One region of the Siphonobacter sp. SORGH_AS_1065 genome, then DNA from elsewhere that is predicted to be linked to it. Evidence: riboswitches for the same ligand, from Rfam matches in the RefSeq annotation. Region 1 holds a riboswitch; each other region holds the start of a gene.
What was found. Region 1 has a riboswitch for S-adenosylmethionine ahead of QE390_RS05775 (O-acetylhomoserine aminocarboxypropyltransferase/cysteine synthase family protein). Riboswitches for the same ligand answer to the same signal wherever they lie in the genome.

Region 1 (4,707 bases):
CGTTGATGAGATGAATGGTGTAGGGAGTAGCCAGGAACGAAATATTCTCCACGGCAATGTATTCACGGACACCTTTGCGAACATCCACCTGTACACGATCCCGAACGATAAGTTCTTCTTCTTCTACTTCAGGTTCCAATCGGTTCGATAATTCCCAGGTGCGAATGGTTTTAGTCATGAGTTCATTTTCCACAAGAAATCCATCATGACCATACAAAGAATCAATTTCAGTCAATTCAGCCTGGGGAATGTACCGAGCTAAAAACCGCTGTTCTTCCACCGGAAACAAGACATCCGATTGAATACCAATGATTAGTGTCTGGGCTTTAATTCGGTTAAGAGCTGCCATAGCTCCGCCTCGGTTTCTTCCCACATCGTGCGAATCCATCATTCGCGACAAACTATAGTAAGAGAAAGCGTTGAATCGTGAGGCAATTTTTTCGCCCTGATATCGCTGGTAAGAGCTAGCCCGGTAGTGATCAATTACCGATTCTTCGCGGGCTTGCGTATACTCGTACATCACCGCACTGCGGTAACTCAGCAAGGCCGTAGCCCGGGCGGCTTTCATGCCCGCAGTACCTGCGTCGGCCCGGCGTTCCTGCCAGGTCTGATCGGCCTCAATAGCCATCCGTTGGGATTCATTGAAGGCAATACCCCAGGGCGACATCCGGGCGTTAGTAGCAATAAGAATCAGTTGCTTGAAAAGCTCGGGTTTCTGGATGGCCCATTCCAGAGCCTGCTGTCCGCCAAGCGATCCACCTACGAGCATGCAAAGCTGACGAATCTGCAAATGCTCCCGCAGTAAATCCAGACTTTTAACAACATCACGAATGGTTACGAGCGGAAAATCCTGATAATAAGGTTCCTGCGTAAGCGGATTAACTGATAAGGCCGAGGTAGAACCATAAGCCGAACTCAGCACATTCGCACAAATAATGAAATACTGTCGGGTATCTAATAGCTTTCCTTCGCCCACTAATCCGCTCCACCACTCGGTAACGTCTGAATTTCCCGTGAGGGCATGACAAATCCAGACGGCATTATCGGCCCGGTCATTAAGCTTTCCAAAGGTATGATAAGCTACCTGAATTTCGGGTAGGGTCTGTCCGCATTCTAAGTCAAAAGGATGCGGGTAATGAAATAGTTGTAACTCAGACAAAGCGTAAGCAATCAGTTAAGGACTTTCAAGTAAGTCAGTATGCAAATCGAGTGAAATAAGGTCGGAGCCAAAGCCCCGACCCTGGAGGCTAGGAACCTGAAACGGCCTGAATGGCCTGCTCTAGGTCCGCCTTAATGTCTTCAATGTGTTCAAAACCCAGCGAAATTCGGAGTAATCCCGGTTCTACGCCCGCCGTAGCTTGCTCGGCGGCTGAAAGCTGGGAATGCGTCGTGCTGGCGGGGTGGATGATGAGCGTTTTCGCATCGCCCACATTAGCGAGGTGACTAATCAGTTTTAAGGAATTAACCAACTGATCTGCCGCTTCTTTTCCCGCTTTAAGCTTGAAGGTTAACACGCCGCCAAAGCCACGGGTTAAGTACTTCTGAGCCAGGGCGTGATAGGGACTGCTCGCCAAACCGGGGTAATTCACATATTCTACTGCCGGATGGTTTTCCAGCCAGGTCGCCAGAGCCAGAGCATTTTCGTTCGTCCGCTCTACGCGAAGCGAAAGCGTTTCGAGTCCCTGCAATAGTAAGAAGCTGTTGAAAGGAGCTTGAGAAGGTCCCCAATCCCGAAGTCCTTCTACCCGGGCCCGAATGATGAACTGAATATTACCGAAAGGACCATTAAAGCCGAATACATCATTTAATACCAGACCGTGGTAACTTGGTGAGGGTTCGGTAAACTGAGGGTACTTTCCATTGCCCCAGTTATAGGTGCCACCGTCGATAATAACTCCTCCCATAGAAGTACCGTGACCGCCGATCCACTTCGTAGCCGAGCTAACAACCACGTGGGCTCCGTGTTTAAGAGGCTGAGCAATGGCCCCGCCTGCTCCGAATGTATTATCTACGATAATGGGCAGATCATACTTCTTAGCCAGGGCTGCGAAGGCTTCAAAATCGGGAATGTTAAATCCAGGGTTACCAATAGTTTCCAGATACAGGAACTTGGTGCGATCGTCAATGAGCCGTTCGAATGATTCAACTTTATCGCCGTCAGCAAAACGGGCTTCAACGCCAATATTTTTAAAGGAATTCTTAAACTGGTTATAGCTGCCGCCGTATAAATAGGAAGTCGTTACAAAGTTATCGCCAACGGTAGTAATGTTATTGATGGTAATAAACTGAGCCGCATGCCCCGAAGCCACTGAAAGGGCTGCCACGCCGCCTTCCAATGCCGCTATGCGTTTTTCAAACACATCGTGGGTGGGGTTCATAATGCGTGAATAAATGTTCCCAAATTCCTGAAGGGCAAAAAGCCGGGCTCCGTGAGCGGAATCATCGAACTGATAAGCCGTGGTTTGATAAATAGGAACGGCCCGGGCCTTAGTGGTTGGGTCAATCTCTTGGCCAGCGTGTAACTGGAGCGTTTCAAAACGTAATTCAGACATGTTGTTGCAGAATTAATGCGTGAATAAAAGATAGAGTTTAGAGTAAGTGTTTGAAACGAATCGTTTCTGCATGCAATCCACAACAAGAAGAAGTGCCCCCTGCGTAGGCGGATGAACTAAGAGTCAGGAAATCTGAGATGGAAAAAGAGGGCAGAATAGCAGCCCCCAATAAAAGGGTCGTCCGGTGCATGAAAGTTCGCTTTACTTATCTCTCCCCGGAGACCTTCTCCGGGGCAGGAATTAGCACCTTGTTTTCACCTCGTTGAAAATAGGTTGCCAGCGGTTCACAGAGCCCGTCTCTCCCCGCTTCTCGATAAGTCAGCATCTGGAACGGGCTGACTTTTCAAAGGCAAACTTAAAAAGGAATAGGCAAATGTGGAAAGAGCCGGATCGTTTTTTGTTCGTTGGGGGTTATAATTACTTTAATTCACGCAAAACCAGTAACGAAAAGGCAGGGGATAATAATCAGGAGTGAACTTTCCCATGCTGATCTGCTACTTTTGTAAAAAACGTCAGTTGATGTACTGACACGCATACGTTATGGAAAACCCCGTCCTTATTTTTGGAGCCAAAGCTTTGGGTAAAACGGCTCTTGATATTTTTAATAGCAACGGCGTCATTGTGTACGGGTTTCTGGAAGACGAAACGAGCCTGCACGGAACCGAAATTGGTGAGGTATCAGTCTTTTCAGCGACTGACGATGAAGGATTTACTGAACTCATTGGAAATAAATGTGAAGCTTTTATAGCAGTAGAAGATCGGACCGAACGCAAAACACTGGTTGAGTACCTGCACGAAACTCGCCAGACGCAGCCTGTTAATGCTGTACATCCCTCGGCCATTATTTCGGAAGATGCTCACATTGGCCACGGAAATCTGATTGCGGCTGGCGTTATTGTTCAGACGTTTTCCAAAGTGAGTAACCACTGTATTCTCCACGCCGGAGTTATCATTGATACCGAAACTGTCCTGGAAGACTTCGTTCAGGTAGGAGCGGGGAGTGTAATCGGAATGGGAGCTAAAGTGGGAGAAAACACTTTCATTGGTTCTGGCGTAACGATTGTAGGCGGCGTCGAAATTGGGAAAAATGCCCGAATCGGAGCGGGGTCTGTCGTCATTGAAAACGTCGCAACGGGTGCTACGGTCTTTGGCAATCCGGCTAAAAAGGTATAAAGTACGATCTCGATTTTCTCAAAAGGGGTCCGGTTTAACGCATGTAACCGGGCCCCTTTTTGTTGCTACGTGTATTAATAGACAGCTTCACTATTCTAGGTATAGTGCAAAACTGAGTTTACAGATTCTTCGTTCTACAACCTCTATGAGCTTAACATAAGTTATAAGAGGTATAGAAATTAAAAGAAGCGAATAAAGAAGTCTTGCAATATAAAAAAATATAATTGAACTATTTTGCTAATATTTGGTAATGTTTATGAAAAATATGGGTGATTTGAGCTCATTAATGAATAATTGATGAGTATTTTTACTCTTAAAATTAGTGTAGTTAACATTCCGTATGGTATAATTTTTTGAAGACTTATTTAGCTTTGCTACTATAAAAAAAATGAATGTAAGAATGTAATTTTTTTCGATGAAACGTTTGAAATGACATCCATCTAGTAGATTTTCTCGTATTTATCTTTTGGAATTTCGTTCAGCAATTCTAAACAAAGTTGAATTATCCTTGTATATATTCTTTATAGACTCTAATTTAGGTAGAATTGGTTTCGAAAAGATTATTAGTTCTGTTCTAATAGAATTGATAAGTGTTCGAAACCTATCAGCGTGATAGTCAAAACTGATCTTACTTTTTGTTGAACAGGTAGCTCAGTTTAGGGTAACAGGTCGATTTTACCGAGACTATTCCACCTTAATACACCGCTACAATTATGAATACGGAATTTGATGAAGTAGTTTCGCTATCTGAAAAAAACGAAGTTCGTTTGCGTGCGGGTGCTCAGATAGAAGCTAAAATGGCTCCTGAGACTACTAATACAAGTGTGCCCCCTGTCCCCACTACTGAAAAGTCAATGAGTTCTACGAGTATATGGCAGCGTTTGAAAAACCGCTTTTTTACAGGGCAACAGCCCGATCTGGAAGAGGCCATTAAAGACTGCTTTTGGAAAGTTGATATACATTCACACCTGCTGCCAGGGGT
Region 2 (4,707 bases), 2.4 Mb from region 1:
TCCTCTACCGAAAATGGAATTCCATCTGGTTTCATGGATCTAATGGATTTTCCCGAAAGTTGACCTTAGGCAAGCATCAGTATAAGTTACTTCGCGGAATTGATTTCTACCAGTTTATTCATCACGAACTGGCGACAAACCCTGCCATTGAATTCTTATACAGCCCCATTCAGTCTATTCTGTCTGATAACCAGGAAGCCATTGTTCAAACCGAAGCAGGCGAATACCGGGCAAGCTGGTGTTTCGATAGTACGCACGTTTTGCAAGCCATGAAACCCTTGCCAGCGAGTGGCTTTGTCTACCAAAACCTGTTACAGCACTTCAAAGGCTGGGTCATTCGCACTAATCAACCTGCCTTTGACCCGCAGGTACCGATTATGATGGATTTCCGAATCGACCAGCAGAACGAATGTCGATTCGTCTACGTCATGCCTTTTTCTGAAACGGAAGCTCTCATTGAATTCACGCTCTTTACCCCGGCCCTGCTTTCAAAAAAAGAGTACGATGAAGGTTTAAAAAGTTACATTCAGGAATTCACTTCCATTCAGCACTATGAAATTCTGGAAGAAGAATTCGGGGTTATTCCCATGAGCGACGAGCCTGCTCAGGAACAGGCAGCTCCACGCGTGATTCGCGTGGGTACTGCGGGCGGTTATACGCGGGCCAGCACGGGTTATACCTTTACCCGCACGCAAAAGCGTTTACAACAATTGGTTCATAACCTGGAACGATCTTTCGACGTTTCGCCCGTAACTCATAAAGCCATCCCTGCTCTCAATTACTTTTACGATCAGGTTTTTCTAAATGTCTTTTTAAAAAAGCGGGTATCTACGGCTGCTATATTTACGGGGTTGTTCCAAAAAAATCCGGCTCCCCGCATTTTCCGGTTTCTGGATGAAGAAAGCAGTCTGGCAGAAGACTTAAAAGTCATTGTTTCCGTGCCCATCCTTCCCTTTACCAAAGCCGCCATTGACATTTTTAAACGAAATATTCAGGAATTCCGACAAGGTTAAGCCATCTTGTTTGGTGAATTTCCACGGAATGTACAATTTTGCAAAAGTATCCAGAGGCTCCAGCTAGGGCACCAACCGAGTTTCGAACGCTACGGTGGTTTGACGATACGGACTTTTTCCTGAAAATCAGCTTTTTAGGAAAAGTCAAAAACGTTCAATTCCTTCCTTTGGCCAAGGATTACGAAATATTACATATTCATCGATTCGTACTCCCAAATCAATTAATTAACAGAACATGCCTTATTTGTTCACTTCTGAGTCTGTATCTGAAGGACATCCTGATAAAGTAGCCGATCAAATTTCAGATGCCCTCATTGATCATTTCTTAGCCTTCGACCCTCAATCTAAAGTTGCCTGCGAAACCCTGGTAACTACCGGACAGGTTGTTTTGGCCGGTGAAGTTAAATCAACTACCTATCTTGACGTTCAGAGCATTGCTCGTGAAGTAATCCGTAAAATTGGATATACGAAGTCTGAATACATGTTTGAAGCCAATTCCTGCGGTGTTCTTTCTGCTATTCACGACCAGTCAGCCGATATTAACCAGGGCGTGGATCGCTCAAATCCTGAAGAACAAGGTGCTGGTGACCAGGGTATGATGTTCGGTTACGCTACTCGCGAAACGGACAACTACATGCCTTTAGCTCTGGATTTAGCTCACAAAATTCTGAAGGAAATGAGCGACATTCGTAATAATGAGCTGTCGCTGATGCCTTACTTACGCCCCGATGCGAAGTCTCAGGTAACGATTGAATATAGTGATGACAACACGCCTCAGCGAATTGATACCATCGTTGTTTCGACGCAACATGATGATTTCGGTGATGACGAAACGATGCTCGCTAAAATCCGCGAAGACATCATTAACATCGTTATTCCCCGCGTGAAAGCTGCTCTGAAACCTGAGTTAAGCCAGTTATTCGAAGGAGAAATTACCTATCACATCAACCCTACGGGTAAATTCGTGATTGGTGGTCCTCATGGGGATACGGGTCTGACGGGTCGTAAGATCATTGTTGATACATACGGCGGAAAAGGTGCCCACGGTGGGGGTGCGTTCTCGGGTAAAGATCCTTCGAAAGTAGACCGCTCGGCAGCTTACGCTACGCGTCACATTGCGAAAAACCTGGTTGCCGCTGGGCTGGCGGATGAAGTATTGGTTCAGGTTTCTTATGCCATTGGTGTAGCAGAACCTTGCGGTCTGTATATCAACACGTACGGAACTTCGAAGGTGGGATTAACGGACGGAGAAATTGCCTTGAAAGTAGGCGAGATCTTCGACATGCGTCCTTACTTCATTGAGCAGCGTCTGAAACTTCGTAACCCAATTTATTCCGAAACGGCAGCCTATGGTCACATGGGTCGCGAATCGAAAGTGGTAACGAAAACATTCAAATCTCCCGACGGAAAAGTAATCGAGCAGGAAGTAGAATTATTTACCTGGGAAAAACTGGATTACGTGGATCAGGTAAAAGCCAAATTTGGTCTGTAATTCCTTGAATTATATCTCTTTAAAAAGCCCGGATTGTATAAACAATCCGGGCTTTTGGTTTTCTACCCTGTAGAGACGCGACTTCATCGCGTCTGGCCGGGAAATGGAAGTAACGTAGGGGTAACCCAAAACTGCCTCTTACCCAGAAGATGGACGTCAGGATAGCTAAAACCGCCTCTTACCCAGAAGCGATGAATCGCGTCTCTAGGTTTTTTGTCTATCTTAGATTCCTATTCTTTCTTCTCTTGGTCAAATCTGATATGCTGAAAATCCTAACCACTACTTTAGTACTCCTAACTTCCACTTTTACTTTTGCACAAACCACCAAAGTTATCGTTCGGGCCCAGGCCAAAGATGCCAAATTTATTGGCACCGGCATTGGTGGGGCTTATGTCATTATTCGTAATGAGTTGACGGGTGAAATTCTGGCGAAAGGTCTGACCAGCGGAAATTCTGGCAACACGGATTTACTTATGAACCAGCCCTACAAACGCCACAATCGCCTTACCGACGACCAGACAGCCCGATTTGAAGCAGACTTAAAACTGGATGCCCCTACCTTCGTTACCGTCGAAGCCATCGCTCCCGTTAATCGTAAAAGTTCAGCCGTAAAAGCTTCTACCCAACTCTGGCTCATCCCGGGAAAACCCATCGATGGCGACGGGATTATTCTCCAAATTCCCGGATTAATGGTGGACATTTTAGAACCTCAATCTCATCAGGTGATTACCCAAACCACACTAAAGGATAATCAGGTAAAAATTCGGATTAATCTGGTTATGATGTGCGGTTGTGTGATTAATAAAAACGGGTTCTGGAAATCTGATAACATCGAAGTAAAAGCTCTCGTCAAAAAAGATGGCATGAAGTTTGGAGAAATTCCGTTGAGCTTTGCTTCGCAGGATAATATTTTTGAAGGAATGCTTTCCGTTAAAGATAAAGGCATGTACGAAATACAGATTTACGCCTACGATCAGGTAAACAAAAACACCGGAATCGACCGAATTAACTTTGTAATCCAATAAGTTTAGTTTTCTGTTTTCAATTTTTTGCCACAAAGGCTCGAAGACACCAAGGTTCACAAAGTTTTATGCTGAGGTACTCTGTGCAAAACTCTGAGTAACGCTGTGGTTAATCAAAAACAGAAAACTAAGCTCATTACCTTCCAACCTACTCTATCTATTACCTATGAATGAACGTAATCGGATTGATGCATTAGAAGCCGAAGTCCAGCGACTGGCTGAGCAGCTTTCCAGTGCTCAGAAAAATCTTATTCAGATTCAACGGGAGTTAAGTTCACTACGCCCCGACACTACTCCTGTTAAAACCGTTACACAAACCCCCATTGCTCCTCCCTCAGCTCCAGTTTCTGCGGTTTCTCCACCCGTAATAACAAAACCTGCTCCTACGTACGCCAAAACACCAACGGAAGAATACATCGGAGGGAATTTATTAAGCAAAGTTGGGATTGCCGCCCTAGTGATCGGGATTGCGATTTTCGTTAAATACGCTTTCGACAATGACCTTATTGGCCCCTGGGGGCGACTGGCTCTGGGTTGGAGCATCGGCTCTGCTCTTGTTACGCTGGCCCTATGGCTAAAGCCTAAATACCTGACCTACAGTGCCGTACTACTCAGCGGAGGCGTGGCTACCGTATATCTCACTACGTACGCGGCTTATTACTTTTATCAGTTCTTACCTTCGCCGCTATCTTTTGCACTGATGGTACTCGTTACGCTCTTTACGGTCTGGCAGGCTACGCGTTATGAAGTGCAATGGATTGGCTTATTCGGTCTGGTCGGGGCTTATGCGGTTCCTTTTCTGGTGGGTGGCAATGGGTCCCCCTGGGGACTTTTTGTATACATGACTATTCTGAACGCTGGCGTGCTGAGTCTGGCCTACCAACGCGACTGGCAGTTAATGAACACCTCCGCTTTTTTCGTTACCTGGCTGATATTTATAGCCTTCATCATCAATGGCTTCGACCGTCCAGGCTACGTCTGGATTAGCCTGGTATTCGGCACCATTTTCTTTCTGCTAATGTATGCCAATCAACTGGTTTACCCTTTATTCCAGAAAGCCTACGCTCATCATCGCACGATTTTACAGATTGTATTAAACGCTCTATTTTTTTACATTCCCACGTATTTCATTCTGAAAGAGCAGCATTATTCAACCCTTTCTATTACTGCCTATACGTTT
Region 3 (4,707 bases), on a different contig from region 1:
GAAAGCAACGCGATCTTCTAATAGAGCCAGATCAAATGATTCTGCTTTCCTTTCCCTGACCGCCTTCCGCATAATAGGTAGATAATGCTTCATGTTCGGTAAATTCGAATGCTGGATCACGAGGAAAAGGGTCTGGTTGGCTTCTTTACCAATCTGCTTTCTACTCAACCAGCCGTATCTATTTAATATAGTCCTTACTTCCTGCATATGAAGGGAGTCTTTGAGGGCTGCCTCTTTCCAAAAGGTTTTAGCCTGAGGAGATTCATAGCCATATTTTTCAGCAATAGGAATGTATGCTTCTCTACATTGCTGATCTTCCACCCGAATTTCAAGCAGTCGATTTTTGACGGACGTTAAGTTAGTTTGAGCGTAGGAAAGGGCAGGGAGTAATAGAAATAAAGAAAGTAACTTCATCAGAAAGGTGTATTAAAGTCACAAATCAAATACACCTTTTCTAAAATGCGGTCTAAAATTTATAATCGAAGGCCTTATTGTCAATCACGGCGTATTCCCTTCGCATGTGGATGCTAGGTTTGAGGGATAACGGCAGGTGGAACCTGCCTTGTGGTAAGAACGAGAAGGAATCTTGCACCAGTAAGTTCGGGGTTTAAACTAGACCCCTCATCTGCCATCTCGAACGAAGTAAGAAACCTTCTGTCGAATGGGGCGGGTTTAGTAAAGTTACCGCATGGCCCAACAAACTCGAAAAGGTCATAAGATCCTTCGCTTCGCTCTGGATGACAGACGCTGATGTAAAGTAGTGAGGAGTCATTTAAGTGTCCCCGGATGAAATCCGGGGCTATCCAGCCTGGATCTGTCCAGACCGGGTTCATCCAGACCGGAGCTACTCATCCAGACCGGAGCTACTCATATTGAATCCCGCTGGGGTTGTTGTTATAAATAGCCTTACGACAAATAACCCCGGAGGGGTTAAACATGAGTAGCCCCGGATGAAATCCGGGGACACTTAAATGACAGATGTTTGGAGCATTTGTTAAAAAAGAAAAGCTGCCAACTCTTATGCTGATAGCTTTTCTTCGAAGATGTTTTCAAACTAGGAATGCTTTACGAAGCCAGACTAACTTCTTCAGTCTGATACAATTCACTAAGGATAGACAAGACTTCGTTGATTTCTTCAAACGTATTATCCGCTCCGAAGGAGAAACGAACGTTTTCTTTCCCAAAACTGGTGGGAATTTCCTGTAGTACGTGCGAGCCTCCGGCGAGATTGGAACAGGCACTACCACCGGAGACGGCAATGCCGCGAGCATCCAGGGCTTCTACCAATGAGCAGGGGCCGTCGAGAATAGGGAAGGCGACGTTAATTAATCCGGGTAAACTTTCTTCGATGCTTTGACATCGACCATTAAACAAAACCCCGGGAATTTGCCGTTGGATTTCGTCGATGAACTGTTGTTTCAATGAATTCAGATGGGCGATGTTTTGCGTTTGATGGGTTATCGCCAGCTCCAGAGCCTTAGTTAATCCCACAATGCCGGGAATATTTTCGGTTCCTCCGCGTTGCCCCCCTTCCTGTCCGCCGCCGCTGATAAAGGCGGGCAATCGGTGTCCCTGACGGGCAAACAAAAATCCTACGCCTTTAGGACCACGGAATTTATGGGCCGAAGCCGTCGCAAAATCAACCGCATGAAGGTTTACGGGCACTTTACCGATGCTTTGAACGGTATCCGTATGGAAATAAGCTCCGTAGTGTTGAGTTAACGAATGCACTTCTTCCAAATCCAAAAGCGTACCTAGTTCGTTATTGGCATGCATGAGGCTGACGAGTCCGTTGGGATGTTTCTCCAGCCATTGGGTTAAATCAGGAATGGATACCCGACCCTGCTCGTCTAACTGGACGTAATGAACTTGAATAAGCCCCGCCTGTTCCAACTGTTTCAGCGGCAAAAGCACGGCTTTATGTTCAATCTTCGAAGTAAGGACATGGCGGATGTTAAAGTGCTGAATGCTACTTTTTAAAGCAAAATTATCGGCTTCGGTGCCGCCAGAAGTAAAGATAATTTCTTCGGGAGTAATGTTCAGTAAATCAGCAATTTGCCGACGACTCGATTGAATTACTTTTTTCGCTTCCCGGCCCGCCCAATGATTCGAAGAGGCGTTGCCAAAATGTTGCGTAAAATAGGGTATGATGGCTTCCAGAACAGCAGGAGACAAAGCGGTAGTCGCGGAGTTATCTAAATAAATACTCATGGTATAAAAGAGCTGATGAAGGGTGAATGAATGGACACGTAAGGAGCACAGGTATCAAATAAACCTGAGCGATGCTTGGTAATGAAAGTGAATCTCGTGACAAACGAGAGAAAGGCTTAACTCATCAGTAATGAGCAGGCCGATCGGTTCCTTAGATTGGGGAGGAATGACATGGCATATGGGGTTTATAGTTCCTAAAAATGTTAGGCAGGTTAGCACTGATTCCGCGTCGGAAAGTTGCTAAGGATTCGTCGAGCCTGTCTCTCCTCCTTTCTGTATAAGCCCCAACTACCAATGGTAATTGAAGACAATGCAAAGTAAAGTAGTGGAATTTAATAAAACAAATAAAATCTATAGAAATAGTAGATTAATAATACTATTAACACTTCTTGTTGTGCTATTTGTCTGTAAAATAGATGGTTACTAAAATTGTTTTTTCTAAAATTAACTTACTACTAGTAAAATAGTCATTGCTATGATTCATTACGTAGGTTTAGGCAACCGAAAAAACTAGTTACCTATGAAGTCATTGCTGAGAATCATTACGCTTTTCTTCTGTTTTCCGACCTTGGTATTCTCCCAAACAAGTGCATTGGAAAATGCTACGCTACTTCGTGCTAGGGAAGGGTTACCTTTCTTTTTTGAAAAAATAAAAGCTGGAAAGCCGATCATGGTAGGATACCTCGGTGGTAGCATTACCGAAGCCGGAAAAGGCTGGCGGGAGCAGTCACTGAGTTGGTTACAGAAAACCTATCCGCAGGTTCCCTTTCGGCAGATTAATGCGGGAGTTGGCGGAACGGGCTCGGATTTAGGTGTTTTTCGGGTGCAAACTCAGGTGCTCGATCAGAATCCTGATTTGGTTTTCGTAGAATTTGCTGTAAACGATAACGGTAAAAAGCCAGAGCAGATTTACAAAGCCATGGAAGGAATCGTTCGAAAAACCTGGCGGCAAAATCCTCATACCGATCTCTGTTTCGTATACACCTTAACGGCAGATCTGGCCCCAACTTACCAGCAGGGAAAACTGCCAGCTTCGGCTTTAGCCATGGAACAAATTGCGGAATATTATGGAATTCCCAGCATTTGTCTGGGGCTGGAGGTGGCAGCTTTGGCCCAGCAAGGTAAGCTGATTTTCAAAGGCAAACCCGAAGATGCACCGGACAAAATTGTGTTTTCAGTCGATAACGTGCATCCTTATCCCGAAACAGGGCATCGGTTGTATACGGAAGCCCTGGCGAAAGCTTTGAAGCAAATGGCGGACCTGAAAGTAACGCCACAAAAGCGGGTTTTAGCTAAACCTTTCGTGAATGATAACTGGGAAGCGGCCCGTATGATCGCAGTGGATGAATTGAAAAAACAAGGGAACTGGACGACAATTACTCCTAATACGGATTCCGTGACTTTGGCTTTGCAGCAGCGGTTTTCGAGCTTAATAAAATCCAGCACGCCGGGAGATTATCTGGAAGTAAAAATGAAAGGTCTGGCTTGCGGGTTGTATGATGTCATGGGTCCGGGAACGGGTCAGTATAGTATGGAAGTGGATCAGGACTTCAAACAAACCATTGCCCGGTTCGATGCTTATTGTACAGATTATCGCTCGAATTTCTTCGTTGTCCCTACATCGCCGAATCAGACGCATGTGATTCGATTTAAAGTTTCGGACGAAAAAGTGGATAAAGCCGCCATTCTTAAGACCCGAAACCAGGTTATGAATGATCCGTCACGCTTTCAGGAAAATGCCTGTTATGCAGGGAAGTTATTACTGGTGGGTGAAATAGTGCCGTAATGGAAATAACCGTTACATAAGCGAAACGCGAGAGAAGTATTCAAATAAATTCACAAGGAAGTCATTCCTGCTGACATAAGGCTGTCATGGATGGGGTAGACCTTTGGATCCATTCTCACTAAAACGCAAATGGATATGTCTATCAAAATGAACGCCGGAATTATTACTTCCCGCTTAGCCGAGACGAAACGTTTTTATCAGGAAGTTTTTCAGTTTGGGATTACGTTCGAAAACGATTTTTTCGTGCTTATGCATACGCCTGACCGCAAAGCCGAAATCAGCTTTATGTTACCGGAGCATCCTTCGCAACATCCTTTATTTCATCCTGAATTTGACGGTAAAGGTATTTTCCTAACACTGGAAGTGCCTAACGTAGACGAAGCATACGAGAAAATCAAAGATCTGAAGATCCCGATTGTTATTGAGTTGCGAGACGAACCCTGGGGTGACCGTCACTTTGCCTTTACGGATCCCAATGGAATTGGAATTGATGTTGTCACTTATACGCAGTTGAATATATTTTAAATAAAAAACCTCTTCTAAAGCTCAGAAGAGGTTTTTATGGGTGTTTAATCTTTAATGATTCGGAATGTTTGGCTTCGGTCCTTATCGATAAATCGGAGCAGATAGGTTCCGACTGGCAACGGTCGAACATCCATATCGTAAATAGATTCGTCGAAGTACTCTTCTGAAAGCAAACTTCCCGAAAT
Region 4 (4,707 bases), on a different contig from region 1:
GATTTATAAAGTTTACGAAAAGCCTTTGCGTAAAACTTGTCGCCATTAAGGCGGGATACAGCTTCGGCGATGGGCAAGTTCATTTCGGTTGGGTTCGCAATCGGCTCCAGAGCCTGCATTTCTAGAGACGATGACCTCCCATCCCAAAAGAGTTGCAACCGACCTGCCAGATTCATCGCCGAAGGCGTATTACGTTCACCGGGGGTATTTCGCACACCCAGACTGAAGGACATCGTATCCGCAAAGGCAAATTCGGGTTTGTGACAGGAAGCACAGCTAATGGTGCGATCTTCGGAAAGAATAGGGTCAAAAAAGAGCTTTTTGCCCAGTTCTACTTTGCTTAGGGGTTCTTCTGAAGTAATAAACCTGAAGTTCAGAAAGAGTAATAGAATCCCCCCCAGAGCGAGGAAAAAGACTTTCATTGGGCATTTCGGGGATCAAAATTAAACGCTTGTCGGAAAGGAACGCATAAGCCTTTTTTATCGTGACAAACCTGACCAGTGATGTAGCCTGTGAAAAAATAATCTAGTTTATCGATTCTGACCTTCTGGCGAAATTCGGCCTGTTTTGTGAAATAAGAAACATTTATTTCCCAGGTTTTGTCTTGCTTCGTTTGGGGCGAAATGGGAACGACCGGACCTAGCACTGAATACGTGCCATTAGATACGAACTCAAAATGAGTGGGCTGAGGACCTATATCTGCCTTAAAATCAGAAGAGTACAAAGACCAGCCTTTTTCAACTTTAGCTTTCACGATGAGCTCTACTTCGTCACCGGGCTGGAGAGCGGTCTTCGATAGCGAATAATCCCATTCGAGTTGCTGAACGCTTTCCTGAGCCCATAGTGAGGTCACACTGGCTAGTAAAACGACTAGCCCAGTAAAAATTTTTCTCATAAACAAGGAAAGATTATCGACTCGCCGAAGCCGTGCCGCCCGCGTTAGCCACTAAGTTTACATCCAGTTCAAAGTCATTGTGGATGGCTTTGTCACCCAGATTTTCGAAGAAATTAGTCGAACGGAATTTGATGTCGTATTTGGTACGATCTACCGGAATTTTAGCTGATGCCGTTAACTGGTTTTTATCAGCCTTTACCGTGGCGGGAAAGCTTACTTCCTGCGTAATGCCCTTGATGGTTAACTTCCCTTTGACCTGCACTTGACCCGCTGCCTGTGGGGTTACCGACGTAATCACAAAGGTTGATTTAGGGTGTTTGTCAACCGCGAAGAAATCATCCCCTTTGAGGTGATTGACCAGCTTCTGGTTGTATTCCTGATCTTTTAAATCTGTAACCGTCAGCGTGCGAAGATCGCTTTCAAACGAACCGCCTTTCAACTTACCATTATCAGCAATTAGGGTGCCGCTGGTCAGGGTAACGTTGCCATAGTGTTCACCGGTCACTTTTTTACCTTTCCACACGATAGTGCTTTTCTGGGTATCTACTTTGTAAGTAACCGTAGCCTGAGGCTTTGTAAATGCGAATGACGCAAGGGCGAGGAGAGCGAGTACTTTTTTCATGACAAGTTTTGTTTAGGTTTTTGTAAATGTAGTTGATTAGTAGCGAATTATGGTTTTTTAAGGAGTATCGGGTAAACTACCCGATACTCGAATACATGGCAAATCAACTTTGACGATCGAACGATTATCGTGCGGCCACATCGCTGCTGGCCGGAGCTTCTTCAGCAATGTATTTGTCCAGGTCTTTATTCCACTTTTTTACGTAGTTTTTGTAGTATTTCCCCGTTACTTCCCCGGTATAACCCGTGTGGATTTGCTTCACGGTTCCATCCCGACCAATGATGATCGTTGTTGGGAACGCCATCATTTTATTGAGGGCCGCGAATTTCTCGGAAGCCAGTTTTTTATCCGCAATACCACCGAAGAGAATGTCGTATTCAATACCGTATTTCTCTTTCAGTTTACCTAGTGTGTACTTGGCGTATTCCAGATCATCTTTCTGTTCAAAACCAACCGCGATGGCTTCTACGCCGCGATGTTTATTGGCCTTGTACCAGGGGGAAAGAAAAGCCGTCTGATCCGTGCAATTGGGGCACCAGGTCCCAATGATTTCCACGATAACCACTTTGCCTTTGTATTTAGCATCGCTCAGTTTTACGGTTTTTCCATTCAGATCGGGGAAAGTGAAATCCAGTTTATTCTGACCTTCCTTCAGTTGAGTCAGAGCATAGGGATCCGGAAGTTCGGCCTTTTTGTTTTTCGTCCACTCCAGCTTTTGAGTAACGTATAACCCACGATCAATTTCGGCGGATAAGGTTTTGTCCTCGTTGATTTTTCCTTTGATCAATACGGGATTAGGCCCGGTGAAGCCCGAAAGAACAAATTCATTTCCCTGAACAGTCCCCTCCAGTTCACGGGAATCACCCACGACCGTCATGATCACGCCCGTCAGTTTATTCCCCTTTTGTTCGAGTAAAGCGACCTGATTCGCAACCGGTTCTTTACTAATGAGTTTGATTTCCCATTTACCGCTCAGGTTAGCCGCTGGGGCAATGTCTTTACCGGGTTCAACGAATCGGTAAGACTTACCGTATTCCGCCGTAAAAGGCAGCGAGTTACCCCGGAAGCTGGGCACCAGACTGCGGTATTCACCCGTTAGGTGGCCGTCGGGGTGAACCTTAGCTACCAGTGCGGCATCGTACGTATTCATTTTAATAAATAAAGAATCAGAAGCCGTTTGTTTGACGTGGAAGTGATCCTGACGGGTGCCATTGATGAGGGTGAAAGTAGCGTCTTCGGCTTTATTACCCTTTACTTCAAAATTAAAGGGAACCTTCTGTTCGTTAATGGTGAAAACGCCCCGCCAAACGCCTTCTTTCGGGAATTGAGTTTGCTGAGCCTGCGAAGAAAAACCACTGAGTACGGACAAGGTAAGGGCCGTGCCTTTGAGGAATGAAATGGCTTTCATTTTCATAAATAGATGTGTTAGAAATAGTTAGGAAATGCACTCGCGTTGAAACGCGTGCAGAGAAAGAAAGCATATACACCAGTGCAGGCAGGCAGATGCAAAAGACTTTCGTGATTAGTTGAGGTTGGACGGATCTCAGCAGCAGCAGGTGCAGCAGCGAGCATTGCATGCGAATAGCTTAGCGTTCATGGTTGGTTGTTGGGTTTATAGTTCCTAATTCAATAGGCAGGTTAGCACTGATTCCGTTCAGGAAAGTTGCTAAGGATTCAAAGAGCCTGTCTCTCCACCTTTCTTTATAAGCCGCAACTACTTTTGCAGGGAAGTAATTGAAGACTCTGCAAAGATATATACGTGAAAATGCATTATCCAAATAAATCTATAGATTTTATAGACTAATAACGTTTATTTTTTTAGCCAAACCTATTAATCATTTGTCAATCAGTAGATTGAGAATTGAAGTTAGATTAGGCAGCAGGCATTTATTCAAGCTAGATGCCTGCTGCCTGTGATTAATTACGGGTCATTAGCTTATTAGCGGTTAACTCACTGGCTGGAATGAGCCATACATATGTAGGATCGCTCGGTACGATGGCCGGTACAGTGCCTTTTGCTGGAAACGTTAGATTCTGCCGGTAAATGTCAATAGAGCGTAAGCCTTCGCCTAAAAACTCAATGCGGCGTTCTTTTAGAATCGTTTCCAGCAAAGCACTGGCATTAGGAAAGCTGGCGGTAGTCCACTGCGTGGAAGCATCCGACCTTGATCGCACGGCACTCAGCAACTGAACGGCTCGGGCATCTACTGAATTGGTCGAGCGGGTTCGTGCCTCAGCAAGGTTCAATAGCACTTCCGCGTAGCGAATAATCGGAGCTTTGTCGGTATAAGGCGACGGACTCGAGTATTTCGATAACCACTGCTGCCCGCCCGAAGTAACCACAAACTGGCGGCGGGCATCGGTCGATTTCCAGGTGCTTTCGCCCAGAATTCCTGCCGGGTTCAGGTAATACTCCCTGTTACCTGTCGGCAGGTAGTAAAAGCCAAATTGATTCTGCGTTCCTGGGTTGTCCTGATTGGTGAAAACGAGCGAGAAGATGCTTTCCGTTGTGGTTTGCGGTACGGCAAAGACCGAAGCAATATTGGCTTGCAAGGCATGCTTTACGCCCGTGGTGGCCGTAAAGGGAGCAGAAGCGGAGACAATCTTGTCGGCTTCCCGGATTACGTCATCCCATTTAGATTGAGCCAGATAAACTTTCGTTTTAAACGCAATTGCCGAATTTCGATGCGGATGCGAGACATTGGTCAATTCATCGGTATAATTTAACGGAAGGTTCTGCTCGGCGAAATTCAAATCCTCAATAATCTGAGCGTAAACTTCGGCCACCGTACTCCGGGCCAGATCGTTATTCGCTGCATTGGTTTCAGCCTGAAGCCGAAGCGGCAAGCCCGGACTGGAACCATTAGAAGTTGCCCCATACGACCGGGCATAAAACTGCAGTACGTAGAAATAAGCCACCGCTCTCACGAACCGAGCTTCGGCTTTGTATTTTAGCACTTGCTGGTCATAGTTGGCCGGAAACGTAGGAGGTACGAATTTGCTGGCGTTATCATCCAGACCTTTTAGAAATACGTTAACTTTATTAATAGAAGCATAAGCCGCGTCCCAGATGCCACCCGTCTGCGATTCGTTTTGTGTAAAGCTCCACACGTTAAAACCAGTACCCTGGTTGGCCTTGACATTCAGGAATTCTTCTCCCTGAATATCGCTATAAATGTGATAACGCCCT

Region 2: it holds a riboswitch for S-adenosylmethionine, as region 1 does, so the genes downstream of both, metK (methionine adenosyltransferase) here and QE390_RS05775 (O-acetylhomoserine aminocarboxypropyltransferase/cysteine synthase family protein) in region 1, are expected to answer to the same signal.
Region 3: it holds a riboswitch for S-adenosylmethionine, as region 1 does, so the genes downstream of both, QE390_RS21850 (cysteine desulfurase family protein) here and QE390_RS05775 (O-acetylhomoserine aminocarboxypropyltransferase/cysteine synthase family protein) in region 1, are expected to answer to the same signal.
Region 4: it holds a riboswitch for S-adenosylmethionine, as region 1 does, so the genes downstream of both, QE390_RS22835 (peroxiredoxin) here and QE390_RS05775 (O-acetylhomoserine aminocarboxypropyltransferase/cysteine synthase family protein) in region 1, are expected to answer to the same signal.

The regions. Positions count from the first base shown of each region.
Region 1 covers NZ_JAUTAM010000004.1:1,248,603-1,253,309, reverse strand. Annotated here, with positions in the region: gene metX (homoserine O-acetyltransferase) at 1-1,159, opposite strand, end outside; gene QE390_RS05775 (O-acetylhomoserine aminocarboxypropyltransferase/cysteine synthase family protein) at 1,248-2,552, opposite strand; SAM riboswitch class I at 2,755-2,872, opposite strand; gene QE390_RS05770 (NeuD/PglB/VioB family sugar acetyltransferase) at 3,093-3,725, shown strand; gene QE390_RS05765 (tyrosine-protein phosphatase) at 4,439-4,707, shown strand, end outside.
Region 2 covers NZ_JAUTAM010000004.1:3,605,828-3,610,534, reverse strand. Annotated here, with positions in the region: gene QE390_RS15655 (lycopene cyclase family protein) at 1-1,013, shown strand, start outside; SAM-I-IV-variant riboswitch at 1,055-1,173, shown strand; gene metK (methionine adenosyltransferase) at 1,249-2,505, shown strand; gene QE390_RS15645 (hypothetical protein) at 2,766-3,530, shown strand; gene QE390_RS15640 (DUF2339 domain-containing protein) at 3,694-4,707, shown strand, end outside.
Region 3 covers NZ_JAUTAM010000007.1:12,544-17,250, reverse strand. Annotated here, with positions in the region: gene QE390_RS21855 (DUF6624 domain-containing protein) at 1-414, opposite strand, end outside; gene QE390_RS21850 (cysteine desulfurase family protein) at 1,066-2,211, opposite strand; SAM riboswitch class I at 2,394-2,495, opposite strand; gene QE390_RS21845 (SGNH/GDSL hydrolase family protein) at 2,732-3,997, shown strand; gene QE390_RS21840 (VOC family protein) at 4,133-4,522, shown strand; gene QE390_RS21835 (T9SS type A sorting domain-containing protein) at 4,567-4,707, opposite strand, start outside.
Region 4 covers NZ_JAUTAM010000008.1:55,308-60,014, forward strand. Annotated here, with positions in the region: gene QE390_RS22820 (cytochrome-c peroxidase) at 1-422, opposite strand, end outside; gene QE390_RS22825 (protein-disulfide reductase DsbD domain-containing protein) at 419-895, opposite strand; gene QE390_RS22830 (YceI family protein) at 909-1,517, opposite strand; gene QE390_RS22835 (peroxiredoxin) at 1,642-2,931, opposite strand; SAM riboswitch class I at 3,127-3,227, opposite strand; gene QE390_RS22840 (RagB/SusD family nutrient uptake outer membrane protein) at 3,435-4,707, opposite strand, start outside.